3 linked regions of the Methylovirgula sp. 4M-Z18 genome follow. The protein of the gene in region 1 interacts with the protein of each later gene in a pairwise test. Links are inferred from orthologs where the notes say so. Each region holds a gene or a part of one and is shown in the gene's direction. Other genes may lie near its edges.

Region 1 (5,625 bases):
TCGCGGCGGCCGGGATCAGCCATTTCGTCCATATGTCGGCCTTGGGTGCCGATGCCGCCTCCGACTCCGCTTACGCCGCCAGCAAGGCGCGCGGCGAAGAGGCCGTCAAGGAAGCCGTGCCGCAGGCGACGATCGTCCGCCCGAGCTTCATTTTCGGCCCCGAGGACACGTTCTTCAATCGCCATGCCGCCATGGCGCGATTGATGCCGGTGCTGCCCCTTATCGGCGCCGAGAGCCGCTCTCAGCCGGTCTTTGCCGGCGATGTCGCCGAAGCGATCGCCAAGGCGGTCAGCGGCGAGGCGAAAACCGGCGTGACCTACGAACTCGGCGGGCCGGAAGTGAAGACCGGCCGCGAGATCGTGGAATTCGTTTGCGCGGCCACCGGCCGCAAGCGGGTGCTCCTGCCCCTGTCGCCCACTGCCGCCAGCCTCCTCGCGCGCGTGACCGAAATCGGCAAAACGGCCTCGCTCGGCCTGCTGCCCGATACGTTCTATGTCACCGGCGATCAGGTAAAGATGCTGCAGCGCGACAATCTCGTGTCGGCGACAGCGGCGGCGGAAGGCCGCACCCTCGAGGGCCTGAGCCTGCAACCATCGTCGATCGAATCGATCGTGCCGTCCTACCTCGTCCGCTTCCGCAAGACCGGACAATTCGATCACACCAGGATCGCGTAAGCGGCGGCCCGACGGCCGCCTCTCCGTCCCAGCTCAACGCAGCGCGCCGGCGATCTCCTCGGTGATCGCCTGGGCGGCGCGCCATGGGTCGGCGCTTTGCGTCACCGGGCGGCCGATGACCAGATGGTCGGCGCCGGCGCGAATGGCAGCCGCTGGAGTCACGACCCGCTTTTGATCACCGACCGCATCGCCGGCCGGCCGGATCCCTGGCGTAACCAGCAGCATCTCCGGCCCGACGAGGGCGCGCATCGCCGCCACTTCCTCGGCGGAGAGAATGAGCCCTTCGATGCCGATCTCGCGCGCCTGGAGCGCCCGGCGCGCGACGAGATCACTGACGCCGAGGGCATAACCCGCTTCGCTCAAGTCCGCGTCGTCATAGGAGGTCATGACCGTCACGGCGAGGATCTTGGTGTTCGAGCCGAGAAGCGCCTTGCGCGCCGCCCGCATCGTCTGCGGATAGGCGTGCACGGTGAGAAGCGACGCGCCGATCTGTCCGACCTGGGCAGCGGCCCGCTCCACCGTATTGGGAATGTCGTGCAATTTCAGGTCGAGAAACACCTGCTTGCCGGCCGCGATCAGCCGCTCGGCGAGGCCAAGCCCGCCGCCATAGGCGAGTTCGAGGCCGATCTTGTAGAACACCACGCTGTCGCCCAGCGTCTCGACCATCTTCTCGGCCTGGCCCACGCTCGAAAAATCGAGCGCCACGATCATGCGGTCGCGCGGCAGATTGGCGAGGGCGGTTTCAGCGAGCATGGCGGTCTCCCGGAACGAAGGCAGAAGGCGGCTGCAATAAAACCCGGCGGCACGTGACGCATCTCGCGTGAACCGCCGGTGGCGCACGAACCGCGCAGCTTCTGACAGATGAAATCCCGCTTTCCCTAAATGCTGGCGGCGGATTTGTCACCGCCTGATGCGCCGCTCCCGCAACTTTTGCGTGCATTCATGCCATTCGGCGCGCAGGCGCTCGCGATGGCCGCGCAGCCTGTCCACCAGCGGCGTTTCGTCGTCGTTCGCGAAACCGAGCGGCCCGTCGCCCTGGCGATAGGTCCAGACCCGCGCCGGCGGCAGGTTCATCCACACCGGCTTCGACCCCTCCGCCAGCATGCCGGTGACGGGGCGGCCGTTGAAGCGGCGCGGCATCGGCGAATGCAGGCCATAGGTGAATTGCACGAACGCGCCATCCGCCTGCATCAACGCGAAAGCGTCGGCAAGCAGCGCCAGGCGCGCCCGCTCCGGCGTGTTGAGCAGCGGCAGGCCCGACACGACGGCGGCGGCCGGCGCGTCGACAAGGCCGTCGAGGGTTTGGGCGAGATTATAGGCATCGCCGCGGATCACTTGCGCCTGCGGAAAGCGCGTTCGCAAAAGCTCGCAAAAGGTCGCGTCATATTCGACGAGAATGAGCCGCTCCGGCGCAATACCGCGCCGCAGCAACGCCTCGGTGATCGGGCCCGTACCGGGACCAAGCTCGATGATGGGGCCCGCCAGCGCCGGATCCACCCGCGCGGCGATAGCGTCGGCCAAGACCGCGCTCGAGGGCGACACCGCGCCGGTCAGGCGCGGATTTTCCAGCAATGTGCGGATGAAGCGGGCCTCGTCGGCCCATTTTGCAACCCATTCCTTGCCCTTTTGACGACGGGACAAAGGTTGCGACTGAGACGAGTCAAAACGCAACGGCACGCGGACTCCTTAACAAGAATGTGACAAGCTTAGCGCAAAGAAAGGGATGTGGCAAAAATTAAGTCCTGCTCGGTCGTGGTTGCCCATTTCACCGCGCCCGCAACTTCGATTGCCGACGTTGGGCATTCTTTGATGCATCCCCTCCAATTTGAGTCCTGGCCCTAAACTGATGTAAGAAATGTTCCTCTTTGCACACGCGGACTCCATCGATGAATCCAGTCTTTGCCGATTTGCCCGTCACGATTTTCGAAGCCATGTCGCGGATCGCGCGTGAAACCGGCGCGATCAATCTGGGCCAAGGCTTTCCCGATGATCCGGGCCCGGAAGACGTGCGGCAAAAGGCAGCAGAGGCAACTCTGCACGGCTACAATCAATATCCGCCGATGATGGGCATCCCGGAGCTGCGCCAGGCGATCGCGGCGCATTACAAAAGATTCCAGGGGCTCGATCTTAATCCCGACACGGAAGTGATGGTGACTTCGGGCGCGACCGAAGCGCTGGCCGGCGCCCTCCTCGCGTTACTGAAACCCGGCGACGAAGTGGTGCTGTTCCAACCCATGTATGATGCCTATCTGCCGCTGGTGCAACTCGCCGGCGGCACGGCGAAATTCGTGACTTTGCAGCCGCCGCGCTGGCGCTTCACGGAAGAAGATCTTGCCGCCGCATTCTCGCCGCGCACCAAGGCAGTGGTCTTCAACACGCCGCTCAACCCGTGCGGCGTCGTTTACGATGAGGCCGATCTCGCGCTGCTCGCCAAATTCTGCGTGCAATATGATGCCGTCGCGATCTGCGACGAAGTGTGGGAGCATCTGGTGTTCGACGGCCGCAGCCATCGTACGATGATGGCGCAGCCCGGCATGCGCGAGCGCACCGTCAAGATCGGCTCGGCCGGCAAGATCTTCTCGCTGACGGGATGGAAGGTCGGCCTCGTTGCAGCCTGTCCGGCGCTGATGCGGGCGCTGGGCAAGGCGCATCAATTCCTCACCTTCACCACGCCACCGAATCTGCAAAGCGCGGTCGCTTACGGGCTTGGCAAAGAGACGAGCTATTTCACCGACATGCGTCGCGACTTCGCGCGCAGCCGCGACCGATTGACGGAAGGCCTGCGCACCAATGGTTTCACCGTTCTGCCGAGCGAAGGCACCTATTTCGTCACGGTCGACATCGCGCCGCTCGGACACAATGATGACGTCGCGTTTTGCGAAACGTTGGCGCGCCAGTTTGGCGTCGTGGCTATTCCCGTCTCGGCCTTCTATGCGCAGGATGCGGTACGCCATATCGTACGCTTCTGCTTTGCCAAGAAGGATGCGACGCTCGATGCGGCACTCGAGAAATTGCAGCGCGTGACGCGCGACGCCGCATGAGACAAGCGGCGAACGGCACGCACGCGGAGACGCGAATGCTGCCGCGCCGCGGCTTCGCGCTGTGGCGCAGGGCTTTCCGCAACATCGGCGCGGCGATACTTGCCTCGGCTCCGCTTCTCGCATCGGCGCAGGACTTCGCGCCCAAGCCGACGCTGCTGCCGCGCCGCACCGTGCATATCCTCGCCTGGGCGGACTATTTCGATCCCGCCATGCTCGCGCGTTTCGAGCGCGAGACGCAAATCCAGCCGGTGTACGATACCTATTCCTCCGGCGAAGCGCTCGACACCCTGCTCGCGAAGGATGCGACTTACGACGTCATCGTGCTCGGTGCGCCGCAACTCGCCCATGCCTTGAGCTCGAAGCAATTGCAGCCGCTCGCATCCGGCGAGATCACCGCGACAAATGCCGCGCTGCCCGAGCTTGCACAGAAGCTCGCCGGCATCGACCCCGGCCATCAATATGGGCTACCCTACCAATGGTTCGTCACCGGCCTCGCCTACCGCGACGATGCCGACGCGAAAGGCCTGCGCGCGCCCGCACCGATCTCGTTCGACGCATTGACCCGGTTCGATCTCGTGGGCCGCTACATCGGCTGCGGCATACAAATTCCCGATGCGCCGGACGAGGTGATGAGCGTGTTGCTGTTGAACCAAAAGGGCGCCGCGACGGCCGGCACATTGGCGAATGTGACGCGGCTCATGCCCGAGTTGCACCATGTGCGCAGCCTGGCCAAATATGTGTCGTCATCCGATCTTGCCGTCAATCTCGCCAATGGCGACGTGTGCCTGGCGCTCGCCAACGGCACGGATGTGGCGCTCGCGCGCGCCCATGAGGCGGAAGCCGGCGCGGACGAGCATATCCGGTTTCTCATCCCGCCCGGCACTGCACCCGTCTCGATCGACAGCCTCGCGATCGCGCGGAGCGCACCGCACCGCGCCGAAGCCTATGCGCTGCTGAACTTTTTGCTGAGAGGCGATGTCGCGGCGAAAAACAGCGCCGCCAGCGGCCTTGCGAGCGCGCTTGTTGCCGCGCAGGGCAGCAACGACGCAAGCCTTACGCCATCCGCCGAGGTCTTGCGCAAATTGCCGCTGATGCCGGTCATCGAGCCTGCAGCGCAGGATTATCTTGCGCATGAATGGGCGAAGATGAAGGTGGGCGTGCCCGCAGCAACGCCCGCCGGCCAGAAAGTCTTACGCAAGCCGGATAAGACGCAGCATTGACTGGTGTCGCAGCTGCGCCCGTCGCTTAGAGTGATTTTCCGATTCTGAAAGAATGGAAAATCACTCTAAGCTTTTATCTTTGTCGCATTTTCTTAACCGAAAAGTCGAACAGCTTTTCTGGAAAATGCTCTTAGAGCGCCGCGATCACCGCGATCTCGACCGTATATTGCGGCGCCGCGAGCTTGGCCTCGACCGTGGCGCGTGCGGGCGTGTTGCCCGGCGAGACCCACGAATCCCACACCGCGTTCAGCTCGGGAAACGTCTTCATGTCGGCGAGCCAGATGTTGGCCGACAGGAGCTTGGTCTTATCGGTGCCGGCCTCCTTCAGGAGCGCGTCGATGATGCCCAAGATCTCTGTCGTCTGCTGCATCACGCCCTGGCCGGCGGTCGTATCGGCGACCTGGCCGGCGAGGTAGACCGTATTGCCATGCACCACCGCCTTGCTCATGCGGGGGCCGGTGCCGATGCGCTTGATCGTCATGCTCGTCTCTTTCATGGGAAGAATCCAATCTCTCAATCTGCGTTAAAGAACGGTCAGGCCGGGCGGCGTGCCGATGAAATCGCGCTTGCCGATCTCGACACCGCAATGGCGCAGCACCGCATAGGCCGTGGTGAGATGGAAGTAGAAATTCGGCATCGCATAGTGCTGCAGATAGCCTTCGGCCGCCATCTTGCCCTTGGCGTTGGGCC
Region 2 (5,706 bases), 480 kb from region 1 along the record:
TGGTGAAAATCAGTTTTGGGAACACCAGAACCGAGGCAATAGCATAGACAAAAAAGTCGAAATATTCCGACGTGCGACCAATGATCACACCGATCGCAATTTCTCCCGGTGTAACCGTGTGGCGGTGCGACCGCTTTTGGTGTACGTCTTCGTGCAGGGTCACTGGCGTTGAGGGGGTCATGTTCGGGGCGCGCTCCAGACCGGGTCCAGACAATCAATTAAGACGCCTTTTGCCCTCTTTGTCTACTTTATGTCATTGGACAAAATGTCCAATGTCGCGGGTAGGGAGGCAAAAGTATTCTGGCATGATGGGAACACGATCACTCTCCTTTGTGCGCCGGACGCCTTGGCGTCTCCTGGCTCTCGCTCCGCTGCTGCCTTTGCTCGCGGGCTGCAACACAGTCGTTTTGAAGCCGTCGGGCGATGTCGCGGCGCAACAGCGCGACCTGCTGATCGAGTCGACCGGTTTGATGTTGCTGGTCATCATTCCCGTCATGGTGCTGACCGTCTTCTTTGCTTGGAAGTATCGGGAATCGAATAAGAACGCGCGTTACGAGCCGGATTGGGATCATTCGACCCAGCTCGAACTCGTCGTCTGGGCCGGTCCGCTACTCGTCATCATCTGGCTCGGCGCAATCACGTGGATGGGCACGCATATTCTTGACCCTTATCGCCAGATTGCGCGGATCGCGCCGGACCAGCCGGTCTTCAGTAGCAAGCCGCCGTTGCAGGTCGAGGTCGTGGCGCTCGATTGGAAATGGCTGTTCATCTATCCGCAATATGGCGTCGCCTCGGTCAACGAGCTTGCCGCGCCGGTCGACCGGCCGATCGATTTCAATATCACCTCGTCCTCGGTGATGAATTCCTTCTATATTCCCGCGCTCGCCGGGCAGATCTACGCGATGCCCGGCATGGTCACGCAATTGCACGCGGTGATCAATGCGCCCGGCAATTACGACGGCTTTTCGGCGAATTATTCGGGCGCGGGCTTTTCCGGGATGCAATTCCGCTTCCATGGCCAGAGCGCGAGCGATTTCGATCAATGGACGCAGAAGCTGAAGAGCGCCGGCAATACGCTTGATCGCGATGCCTATAAGCAGCTCGAAAAGCCCAGCGAGAACGTGCCCGTGAGCTATTACGGCTCGGTCGCCCCCGATCTCTATCATGCGATCGTGAATCTTTGCGTCGACACCGGCAAGATGTGCCAGGACGAGATGATGCGAATTGATGCCAAAGGGGGCCTCGGGCTCGAAGGCGTCAACAATCTGGTGCCGCTCACCTACGACAAGTTTGCCCGCCGCGGCAGTGTGTTCGGGCCTGAGCCGTCCTATGTGGCTTCGCTCTGCGAGCGGCCCAAGAATAGTGAGTTGAGTTTCTGGAACCAGGATACGCTGCAGCTCAGGGACATGTCGCCGTTGCGCGGTGCCGGCTTGCCCGCGCCCGGAACTTCGCCCGAGCCCACCTCCTCCTTGTCTCCTCTTTAATTGGTTGTTGCGATGTCTGCTGATCCCGTGGCGGTGAGTCCTATTTTTGGCCGGTTAACTCTGGATGCCATTCCCTATCAGGAGCCCATCCTGGTCGCCACGTTCGCCGGGGTGGCGATCGGCGGCATCGCGGTGCTCGGGGCCATCACCTATTTTCGCCTGTGGGGCTATCTGTGGCGCGAATGGTTCACGACGGTCGATCACAAGCGCATCGGCGTCATGTATGTGATCCTCGGGCTCATCATGCTGCTGCGCGGCTTTGCCGACGCGATCATGATGCGCGCGCAGCAGGCGGTTTCCTTTGGTGACAACCAAGGCTTCTTGCCGGCGCACCATTATGACCAGGTCTTCTCCGCACATGGCGTCATCATGATCTTCTTCGTGGCCATGCCGCTGGTCACCGGCATGATGAACTATGTCGTGCCGCTGCAGATCGGCGCGCGCGACGTTTCGTTCCCGTTCCTCAACAATTTCAGCTTCTGGATGACGGTTGCCGGAGCGGTGCTCGTGATGATGTCGCTCTTCATCGGCGAGTTTGCGCGCACCGGCTGGCTCGCCTATCCGCCTTTATCGGGCCTCGCCTATAGCCCCGACTCCGGCGTCGACTATTACATTTGGTCGTTGCAGGTCGCCGGCGTCGGAACGTTGCTCTCCGGCGTCAATCTGGTCGCGACGATCGTTAAATTGCGCGCCCCCGGCATGACGATGATGCGCATGCCGGTGTTCACCTGGACCGCACTCTGCACCAACATTCTCATCGTCGCCGCGTTTCCGGTTCTGACCGCAGTTCTGACGCTTCTTGCGCTCGACCGCTACGTCGGCACCAATTTCTTCACCAATGATTTTGGCGGCAATCCGATGATGTATGTCAACATCATCTGGATTTGGGGCCATCCCGAGGTCTACATTCTCGTCTTGCCGGTGTTCGGCATTTTCTCGGAAGTCACGTCGACATTTTCGGGCAAAAGGCTGTTCGGCTACACGTCGATGGTCTACGCCACGATGGTGATCACCATCCTGTCCTACATCGTGTGGCTGCATCACTTTTTCACCATGGGCTCGGGCGCCAGCGTCAATTCTTTCTTCGGCATCACCACAATGGTGATTTCGATTCCGACCGGCGCGAAGATCTTCAACTGGCTGTTCACCATGTATCGCGGCCGTATCCGCTTCGAATTGCCGATGATGTGGACCATCGCCTTCATGCTGACCTTCGTCATCGGCGGCATGACAGGCGTGATGCTGGCGGTGCCGCCGGCGGATTTCGTGCTGCACAACAGCCTCTTCCTGATCGCCCATTTCCACAATGTGATTATCGGCGGCGTGCTCTTCGGCCTTTTCGCCGGGATCAATTTCTGGTTTCCCAAGGCCTTCGGCTTCAAGCTCGATCCGTTCTGGGGCAAGTTGTCCTTCTGGTTCTGGGTTGTCGGCTTCTATTTCGCCTTCATGCCGCTCTATGTGCTCGGCCTCATGGGCGTGACAAGGCGTCTGCGCCATTTCGACGACCCGAGCTTGCAGATCTGGTTCGTCGTCGCCGCCTTCGGCGCGGCTTTGATCGCGCTTGGCATCGCCTGCACGCTGATGCAGTTCTTCGTCAGCTTCATGAAGCGCGAGGCGTTGCGCGATACGACGGGCGACCCGTGGAACGGCCGCACACTCGAATGGTCGACATCCTCGCCGCCGCCGGAATACAATTTCGCGTTCACGCCTATCGTCCATGACCTCGATGCCTGGGCCGATATGAAAGCGCACGGCTATGTGCGGCCGCTGTCCGGCTTCAAGCCGATCCATATGCCGAAGAATACCGGAACCGGCGTCATTCTTGCCGGCTTGAGCGGGGCCTTCGGCTTTGCCATGATCTGGTATATCTGGTGGCTTGCGGCGTTGAGCATCATCGGCGTGCTCGTCGTCGCGATCGGCCACACGTTCAATTACAACCGCGACTTCCATATTCCGGTCGAGGAGGTGATCGCGACGGAAAATGCGCGTACGCAAGCGCTTGCGGCGGGAGAGTGACCATGTCTGACGTTGCAATCGCCCCCGCAAAAGCGCCCGCCTTTTACGTCGTCGACGAACACGATCATGCCGAAGGCCACAGCACGATGCTGGGCTTTTGGATCTATATCATGAGCGACTGCCTCATCTTCGCGATCCTGTTTGCGACCTATGGCGTGCTTGGCGGCAATTACGCCGCAGGGCCGTCGCCGAAGACTTTGTTCGATCTGCCGACGGTTGCGCTCAATACCACGATGCTGCTCATGTCCTCGATCACCTATGGCTTCGCCATGCTGACGATGGTGGAAAACAAGGTGCGGGCGACGCAATTCTGGCTCTTGGTCACGGGCCTGTTCGGCCTCGCGTTCCTCACCATCGAATTGCGCGAATTCGCGCATATGATCAGCGAGGGCGCGACGCCGCAGCGCAGCGCGTTTCTGTCCTCCTTTTTCACGCTGGTCGGTACGCACGGCTTTCACGTGACCTGCGGCCTCATTTGGCTGACCACACTGATGGTGCAGGTCGGCAAACATGGCCTGATCGTCGCCAACAGGCGCCGGCTGATGTGCCTCAGCCTGTTCTGGCACTTTCTCGACGTCGTTTGGATCGGCGTTTTCACTTTCGTCTATCTGATGGGGATTTTGCGATGAGCGCCGATGTGCATCACGACGATGGCCATGCGCATGGCACGCTGAAATCCTATCTGATCGGCTTCGGTCTCTCGGTTGTTCTGACCGCGATTCCGTTCTGGCTGGTGATGGCGCATGTCTTCGACAGCAACGCATTGACGACGGTCGCCGTTCTCGCCTGCGCGGTCACGCAGATGATCGTCCATATGATTTTCTTCCTGCATATGAATGGCAAGGCGGAAGGCGGCTGGACGATGATGTCGGCCATGTTCACCATTCTCCTGGTGGTGATCACTCTCAGTGGCTCGATCTGGGTCATGTATAATATGACCCGCAATATGATGCCGGCCTCCGCACAAGAAATACGGCAGATGCCGTGACGCAAATTGGAGACGATGCGCGATCGAAGCAATCTTCGCGCATCGCTTTCTCTGCTCTCTGCGTGATCGCCTTCGTCGTTTTCACGTCTCTCGGCATATGGCAAATTCAGCGCCGGGCGTGGAAGCTCGATTTGATCGCGGCGATCGACAGCCGCATCCACGCAAGTGCGACCGACGCGCCCGGACCTCAAAGCTGGCCGCAACTGAGCGCGGAGCATGACGCTTACAGGCATGTGCGGATCGAAGGCGCTTTTCTCGGCACGCCCCCCGTGCTCGTCCAAGCGGTGACGGAACTCGGGCCGGGATATTGGGTGATGTCACCGCTGCACGCCGCGCGCGGTTTCACCATTCTGATCAACCGCGGCTTTGTGGCGCAGGATGACAAGGACCGCGTTGCGCCGCCGCCCACTGACGCGACCGTGACGGGTCTTTTGCGCATGACGGAGCCGGGAGGCGGTTTCCTGCGCAAGAACGATCCCGATGCCGGCCGGTGGTATTCGCGCGACGTTGCCGCGATCGCTAAAGTGATGAATGTGCCGGATGCGGCGCCCTATTTCGTCGACGCCGATACCGCGCTGAGCGGGCCCGGCCAACCGTTCGGCGGTTTGACCGTGGTCAACCTTCCCAACAATCATCTCGTCTATGTGATCACGTGGTTTGCGCTTGCGGCCATGGCCGCCGCGGCGTGGGTAAAAGTCATGCGGAATAAAGCGTAATATCAGCGCCCCTTGGCTCGGACGCACGTGAAATTCGCGTGTCTCAGCGCACCGGCCGCTTTTCCAATTTGCGGGCCAGCGTGCGCCGATGCATGCCGAGGCGGCGCGCCGTTTCCGAAATATTGAAATCGGTCGCGACCAGGGTCTCGTGAATGCGCTCCCATTCGAGCGTTTTGATCGTGGTGGGCGTGCTGGTCGGCGATACGGATGTGTCGCCATCCGTGCGCGCGAACGCTGCCTCGATTTCCTCGGCGTTGGCGGGCTTGGGCAGATAATGGCATGCCCCCAGCTTGATCGCTTCGACGGCGGTGGCGATGCTGGCAAATCCGGTGAGCACGACGGTTCTGATCGCTGGATCATGCTCATGCAACAGCTTGACGCATGTGAGGCCCGATCCGCTTGCGAGCTTGAGGTCGACCACGGCAAAATTCGGCGCGTGCGCCGACAAGATTTCTTTCGCTTCATCGAGACTGCTGGCAGTCTGAACGTCATAGGCGCGGCG
Region 3 (6,771 bases), 2.2 Mb from region 1 along the record:
TATAGAGCTCGATTGCCGGCGTGCCGCCCATGCCGTTGACGAACAGCAACACATTGTCGCCGCTGCTGAAGGGAAGATCGCTCAGAATCGGCTCCATCAGCATTTCAGCGATTTTATCGGCGGACTCGAGCTTCACCCGGTGGCGGCCCGGCTCGCCGTGAATGCCGATGCCGATTTCCATTTCGTCTTCGGCCAAAGTGAACGAGGGTTTGCCGGCATGCGGCACCGTGCAGGCGCTCAGCGCCATGCCCATGGAGCGGCCATTGGCATTGACCTTGCGGCACAGGTCGGCGACTTGCGCGAGCGAGGCGCCGGCCTCCGCCGCGCCGCCACAAATCTTCTCGGCAAGAACCGTGGTGCCGACGCCGCGCCGCCCCGCCGTCCAGGTCGAATCCTTCACCGCCACGTCGTCGTCGATGATGACGCTTTCGACCTCGATCCCATCGGCTTTCGCAAGATCGGCCGCCATTTCGAAATTCAGGACGTCGCCGGTGTAATTTTTCACGATATGCACCGCGCCGCCGCCGTGATTGATCGCTTTGGTGGCCTCATACATTTGATCGGGAGTCGGCGACGTGAATACCGCGCCGGGGCAGGCCGCATCCAGCATGCCAAGCCCAACGAAACCGCCGTGCATGGGCTCATGCCCCGAGCCGCCGCCGGAAATGAGCGCGACCTTGCCGGATTTCACCGCAGCCTTGCGCGTGATGAAATTGGGGTTGCGATGCACGGTGATCAAATCGGCATGGGCCGCAGCCATGCCATCCAACGCTTCGTCGACAACTTGATTGGGATCGTTGATCAACTTCTTCATGGATTTCCTCCCCTCGATCAGTCAGGGTTTCGCCTGCTCGTTATGAAGTCAGGTTTGCGGCCGCCGCCGTCAGCGTATGTGCAAGCGGTTGTCCCGCCCCTTCTTGCGTCCGTGCAAAGAGCCTAGCACAGAGCGGCTCGGTGAAAAGGACTTATTCGGCGAACGCTCTGCGATTGGTATAGAACTGGCCTGCAAATGCGGCATGCAGATCAAAAGTTTTCAGCGCTGCCAAAGCTGCTTTGCAGACTGGTGACCGGTGACGGCGGCGAACATTTTCCGCAAGCGCGGAAGAGCACGGCAGACTTCCCGTTTAGGATTCATCAACCAAAATCACCGACGAAAACCGTCCCCGATTTGTTCTTCCTTGAGAAAAGAACACAAATAGAACATATTGAGATCGTACCAAATACAGGAGGACGTGATGCTGTTTTCACTGCTGGAAGATCTCACGGAAGTCTGCGCTTTGGGCGCTTTCGTCACGATGGTGGGCTGCGCGGCCAAGGTCCTCGGGGCGATGTGAATCCTGGGGCTTATCCTGGTCTAGCGTGAACTCGCTCTCGACGCGCGCCGCGCCGGGGGCCACAAAGGAGCCCTATAAAGGAACGCACGCTTTGAGTCGGATTTTGCAAGACGTCGGTTTCGTGCATTTGCACGTTCATTCCTCCTTCTCGCTGCGCGAGGGAGCGTTGACCATCGCCAAGCTGGCGAAATTCGCCAAAGCCGATGCGATGCCGGCCTTGGCGATTACCGACACCAACAATCTGTTCGGCGGCCTGGAATTTTCCGAGAAGATCTCGAAGGAAGGCATTCAGCCGATCGTGGGGATTCAGCTCACGCTGGAATTCGGCGATGCGGAGGCGCTCGGCTCACGCCTCCTGCGCGGCGATGCAGGGCGCGGATCGGTGGTGCTGCTGGCGGCGACCGCTGCCGGCTATGCCAATCTCATGCGCATCGGGTCGCGCGCCTGGCTCGACCCGTCCGCCGGCGACACGCCGCATGTGCGGCTCGACCGGCTCGACGACATTTCGGGCTTGATCGCCTTGAGCGGCGGGCCGGGCGGGCCGCTGGATCGGGCGCTTTCCGCCGAGCGGCCGGAAGTGGCGCTCGCCCGGCTGCAAAAGCTGCAGGAGATTTTCGGCGACCGACTTTACGTCGAATTGCAGCGGCACGGGCTTGAGAACGAGAAGCTGAACGAAGGCCAGCTCCTCGATTTTGCCTATGGCAACGGCCTGCCGCTGGTGGCGACCAACGAGAGCTTCTTCGCCGCGGCGTCCGACTACGAAGCGCATGACGCGCTGATCTGCATTGCCGAGGGCACGGTAGTGGGCGATCCAAACCGGCGGCAATTGTCGCCGGAGCATCGGCTCAAGAGCCGCGCCGAGATGGTCCAGCTTTTCGCCGACCTCCCGGAAGCGACCGCCAATACGATTGAAATCGCCATGCGCTGCGCCTACCGGCCGCGCACCGGCAAGCCCATTCTGCCGCGCTTCACCAGCGAGGACGGAACGCCGGTCGATGAAGTCGGCGAGTTGTGCGCCCAAGCGGAAAAGGGTCTCAAGAAGCGCCTTGCCGCGTCGCCGCCCGCGCCCGGTTTTTCGGTCGAGGATTACGAAAAGCGTCTGGCCTTCGAACTCGACGTCATCATACGCATGAAGTTTCCGGGTTATTTCCTTATCGTCTCGGACTTCATCAAATGGGCGAAGGCGCATGACATCCCGGTCGGTCCGGGCCGCGGTTCGGGCGCCGGCTCGCTCGTCGCCTATGCGCTGACGATCACCGATCTCGATCCGATGCGCTTCGGCTTGCTGTTCGAGCGTTTCTTGAATCCCGAACGTATCTCGATGCCGGACTTCGACATCGATTTTTGCCAATATCGGCGCGACGAGGTGATCGCCTATGTCCGCGAGCGCTATGGTCGCGATCGCGTCGCCCAGATCATCACCTTCGGCTCGTTCCTGGCGCGCGGCGTCATGCGCAACGTCGGCCGCGTGCTCGAGATGCCGCTGGGCCAAGTCGACCGACTCGCCAAGCTCGTGCCGCAGAATCCGGCGAATCCGATCAGTCTGGCCGATGCGATCAAGTCGGAAGTCAAATTGCGCGAGGCGGCGGACGAGGAGCCGCGTGTCGCCAAGATGCTGGCGATTGCCGGCACGCTCGAAGGGCTTTACTCCAACGCCTCGACCCATGCCGCGGGCATTGTGATTGGCGACCGGCCGCTCGATGAGATCGTGCCGCTGTATCAGGATCCGAAATCGGACATGCCGGCGACCCAGTTCAATATGAAATGGGTGGAGCCGGCAGGCCTGGTGAAGTTCGACTTCCTCGGCCTCAAGACGCTCACGACTCTCGCAACCACCGTGCAACTCTTGAAGAAGCGGGGCATCGATATCGATCTGACGGCGCTGCCGCTCGACGACCAGAAAACCTTCGACATGTTGGGGCGCGGCGAAACGATCGGTGTGTTCCAGGTGGAATCGGCGGGCATGCGCAAGGCCCTTGTCGAAATGCGGGCCGACCGGCTGGAAGACCTCATCGCGCTCGTCGCGCTCTACCGGCCAGGCCCGATGGCTAATATTCCGGTCTATTGCGCGGTTAAGCACGGCGATCAGGCGCCGGATTACATTCACCCGAAAATCGAACCGGTGCTGAAGGAGACGTTCGGCGTCATCATCTATCAGGAACAGGTGATGCAGATCGCGCAGATCCTGTCCGGCTATTCGCTCGGCGAAGCGGACATGCTGCGCCGCGCGATGGGTAAGAAGATCAAGGCGGAAATGGACGCCCAGCGCGCCCGTTTCGTCGACGGCGCGATGAAGGGTGGCTTGGAAAAGGCCAAGGCGGACGAGATTTTCGACCTCCTGGCGAAATTCGCCGACTATGGCTTCAACAAAAGCCACGCGGCCGCCTATGCGCTGATTGCCTATCAAACCGCATGGTTCAAGGCCAATTACCCGGTCGAGTTCCTGGCCGCGTCGATGACGCTCGATAAATCCAACACCGACAAATTGTCGGAATTCCGCAACGAGGCGCGCCGGCTCGGCATCAAGGTCGAGCCGCCGTCCGTCAACAAATCGGGCGTGGATTTCGAGGTGCATCAAGGCGCCGACGGCGCCTTGAACATTCGCTATGCGCTGTCAGCTGTCAAAGGGGCCGGCGAAGGGCAGGTGGGGTCGCTGGTGAGTGCGCGTGGCGCGCAGCCGTTCGACTCGCTGGGCGATTTCGCCCGCCGCATCAACCCGCGCGAGGTGAACAAGAAGGTTCTGGAGAGCCTTGCGGCGGCGGGCGCCTTCGACGACCTGGAATCGGACCGTGCTCGGGCCTTCGCGGCGGTCGAACCGATTCTGTCCTTGGCCAATCTCACCCAGGAGGAAGCGCAAGCCGGCCAGTCGGCGCTGTTCGGGGAGGTGGAGGCGGAGGCGCCGTTGCTTGTGCCGCATGTCAGCCCATGGCCAGCGGCGGACAAATTGGCGCGCGAATTGGACGCGATCGGTTTCTTCCTCTCGGGCCATCCACTGGACGATTATGCCTCGGTCCTGACGCGCCTGCGCGTGACGCGTTGGGCGAATTTTGCCCGGGACGTCAAGGCGCGCGGGGCAGGGGTAGCGCAACTCGCCGCCACCGTGCTCGACCGGCAGGAGCGGCGCACCAAATCAGGCTCGAAAATGGGAATCGTCAATCTGTCCGATCAGACCGGACAATATGAGGCGATCCTGTTTCAGGAAGGGCTCAACCAATATCGCGACCTTCTTGAAAAAGGCCGGGCGCTTTTGATCACGGTCGAGGCGCGGGTCGAAGGCGAGGACGTGCGGGCGCGCATCACGGCCGCCGAACCGCTCGACCAGGCGGCAAGCCGCGTCCAAAAAGGCTTGCGCATCTTCGTCCGCGACAGCGGCCCGATCGCTTCGATCCATGAGCGTTTGAAAGCCCGCGAAGGCCGCGCCGAAGGGGAGGTGTCGCTGGTTCTGATGCTGGAGAAGGAAAAGAACGAGGTCGAAGTGAAGCTGCCGGGCAAATATGTCGTCTCGCCGCAGGTCGCCGGAGCGCTCAAGGCCGTGCCGGGAATTGTCGCGGTCGAGCACCTATAGGGTACGGTGAGGCTCACAAAGTACGTTAAAAATATGATGCAATATTCTGATATAAAATTTATTTTATGCCTTGAAAGGCAGGACCGTCAAGGTTCTGCCGATCATAGCGCTCCTGCGCAGCAAGCACCTCCGCAATGTGGTTGGTCGTCCAGGCTGCTATATTCGCAGCAACGCAAGATAGCGTTTGCCCGAGCGGAGTAATCGCGTATTCGACCGTGACCGGAACGGTGGGGAAAGCTTGCCGGGTGATCAGACCGTCCCGCTCCAATTTTTTGAGGGTCTGGCTGAGCATCTTTTGAGAAATACCTTCAACCTCTCGCTTCAATTCATTGAATCGAATTGGCTTCATGGCGAGCGTGCAAAGCGTCAGCATCGTCCATTTGTCAGCGATGTGGTCGAAGATGATGCGGCTTGGACATGCGGCGGAAAAGGGGTTGGGGTCCCGCGGCCAATCGTCGTTCATACGGGTTTCATCCTGGTGACTTAGAGACCGTGTGGTGCCCTCTTTACAGCTTGGTCGTCCTGCGGCACTAGTATGTATTGTATAGCAGGTTTCATTTGGAAACTAGCGCAAACACTGAAGAGGATCGCATGACATCCGTGAGCATCGTTTACCACAGCGGTTATGGCCACACCGCAAAAGCTGCTGCCGCCGTCGAGGCCGGAGCGGCCTCTGTCGATGGGGTCAAGGTCCAGTTGATCGTCATCGATGCTGAAGGCAATCTGCCCGAGGGCGGCTGGGAAACGCTCGCGACCTCGAATGCGATCGTTTTGGGGTCCCCGACCTACATGGCCGGGCCGTCGTGGCAGTTCAAGAAGTTTGCCGACGCCTCGTCCAAGGTTTGGTTCGGGCAGGGCTGGAAAAACAAGATCTTCGCAGGCTTCACCAATTCCGCCTCCATGAGCGGCGATAAGCTCGGCACGATCGATTATCTCTTCCATCTCGCCCAGCAGCATGCTGGCATCTGGGTAGGCACTGGCATGATGCCGGCGAGCACGAAAGCAGCGACCGAGGCGGACGTGAACCACCTCGGCAGCTTCTCCGGCCTCATGACCCGCTCGCCGGCCGACGCTTCGGCGGAAGAGGCCCCCGGCGCCGGCCATATCGAAACCGCCAAGCTGTTTGGCGCGCGCGTCGCCGAGATCACGGCACGGTTCGCAAAGTAAAACAGGGGCGCGACCGTCCCGGTCGCAAACGGCGCGGAGCCATGTTCCGCGCGTGGAAGAGCAAAGCCTCCTTCCTTGTGCGGGCGAGCCGCCCGCACTCCTTTTTAAAACAAAAAAGCCTTGCATCGCGCGCCGATCGCGCTATAAGCACCGCTTCGTTGCCCTGGCCGGGGGCTGAACGGAGGGTTCGCGCATGCCGCGAGTAGGGGATTGTCCCCGACCTCCCGTGTCTCCGCCTTTGTTCTTTGTCGCCTTTTCCGAAGGCTCGAAGGGCTCCGCGTCAGGCAACGTCAATTGAGAAAGGCAAGTCAATGGCGCTCTATGAGCACGTGTTTCTTGCTCGTCAGGATGTGACTTCCCAGCAGGTGGAAGCGCTGACCGAGCAGTTCAAGAATGTGATTACCTCCAAAGGCGGCAAGATCGACAAGGTCGAGTATTGGGGCGTGAAGTCGCTCGCTTTCCGCATCAAGAAGAACCGCAAGGCGCATTTTTCGCTCTTCAACATCGACGCATCGGCAGCCGCCGTCGCCGAAATGGAGCGTCAGATGGGCCTCAACGAAGACGTCCTGCGCTTCATGACCATCCGTGTCGAGGCGCTGGAAGAGGGCCCGTCGGCCATGATGCGCAAGCGTGACGATGCCGACCGCGACGACCGCGGCGACCGTCCCGAGCGCTCTGACCGCCGTCCCGGCGGTTTCGGCCGCC

What was found.
Region 2: the proteins of V9T28_RS19530 (region 1) and cyoB interact in binary tests that used the Escherichia coli proteins (3 or more experiments, as listed by UniProt). The link is inferred for Methylovirgula sp. 4M-Z18 from one-to-one orthologs.
Region 3: the proteins of V9T28_RS19530 (region 1) and dnaE interact in binary tests that used the Escherichia coli proteins (3 or more experiments, as listed by UniProt). The link is inferred for Methylovirgula sp. 4M-Z18 from one-to-one orthologs.

Annotation. Positions count from the first base shown.
Region 1 is NZ_CP149574.1:4,243,439-4,249,063, forward strand. Bases 1,723-4,637 are described here. They hold V9T28_RS19530 (aminotransferase), read left to right. Parts: upstream 1,723-2,560; coding sequence 2,561-3,715; downstream 3,716-4,637. Other genes in these bases: V9T28_RS19525 (class I SAM-dependent methyltransferase), read right to left, coding at 1,723-2,351; V9T28_RS19535 (extracellular solute-binding protein), read left to right, coding at 3,751-4,637. In the rest of the region: V9T28_RS19515 (complex I NDUFA9 subunit family protein), read left to right, coding at 1-674; pyrF (orotidine-5'-phosphate decarboxylase), read right to left, coding at 708-1,427; more of V9T28_RS19525, read right to left, coding at 1,575-1,722; more of V9T28_RS19535, read left to right, coding at 4,638-4,935; V9T28_RS19540 (RidA family protein), read right to left, coding at 5,066-5,416; V9T28_RS19545 (DUF1993 domain-containing protein), read right to left, coding at 5,459-5,625. UniProt on the Escherichia coli protein: Shows aminotransferase activity with methionine and histidine as substrates, and to a lesser extent also with phenylalanine.
Region 2 is NZ_CP149574.1:3,764,495-3,770,200, reverse strand. Bases 1,003-3,998 are described here. They hold cyoB (cytochrome o ubiquinol oxidase subunit I), read left to right. Parts: upstream 1,003-1,496; coding sequence 1,497-3,500; downstream 3,501-3,998. Other genes in these bases: cyoC (cytochrome o ubiquinol oxidase subunit III), read left to right, coding at 3,503-3,998; cyoA (ubiquinol oxidase subunit II), read left to right, coding at 1,003-1,484. Also shown: V9T28_RS17410 (MFS transporter), read right to left, coding at 1-181; more of cyoA, read left to right, coding at 309-1,002; more of cyoC, read left to right, coding at 3,999-4,129; cyoD (cytochrome o ubiquinol oxidase subunit IV), read left to right, coding at 4,126-4,488; V9T28_RS17385 (SURF1 family protein), read left to right, coding at 4,485-5,204; V9T28_RS17380 (response regulator transcription factor), read right to left, coding at 5,248-5,706. UniProt on the Escherichia coli protein: Cytochrome bo(3) ubiquinol oxidase is the terminal enzyme in the aerobic respiratory chain of E.coli that predominates when cells are grown at high aeration.
Region 3 is NZ_CP149574.1:2,087,964-2,094,734, forward strand. Bases 1,039-5,099 are described here. They hold dnaE (DNA polymerase III subunit alpha), read left to right. Parts: upstream 1,039-1,425; coding sequence 1,426-4,899; downstream 4,900-5,099. Other genes in these bases: V9T28_RS09690 (winged helix-turn-helix transcriptional regulator), read right to left, coding at 4,958-5,099. Also shown: dihydroxyacetone kinase subunit DhaK, read right to left, coding at 1-814; more of V9T28_RS09690, read right to left, coding at 5,100-5,362; V9T28_RS09695 (flavodoxin family protein), read left to right, coding at 5,491-6,066; rpsF (30S ribosomal protein S6), read left to right, coding at 6,378-6,771. UniProt on the Escherichia coli protein: DNA polymerase III is a complex, multichain enzyme responsible for most of the replicative synthesis in bacteria. This DNA polymerase also exhibits 3' to 5' exonuclease activity. The alpha chain is the DNA polymerase catalytic subunit.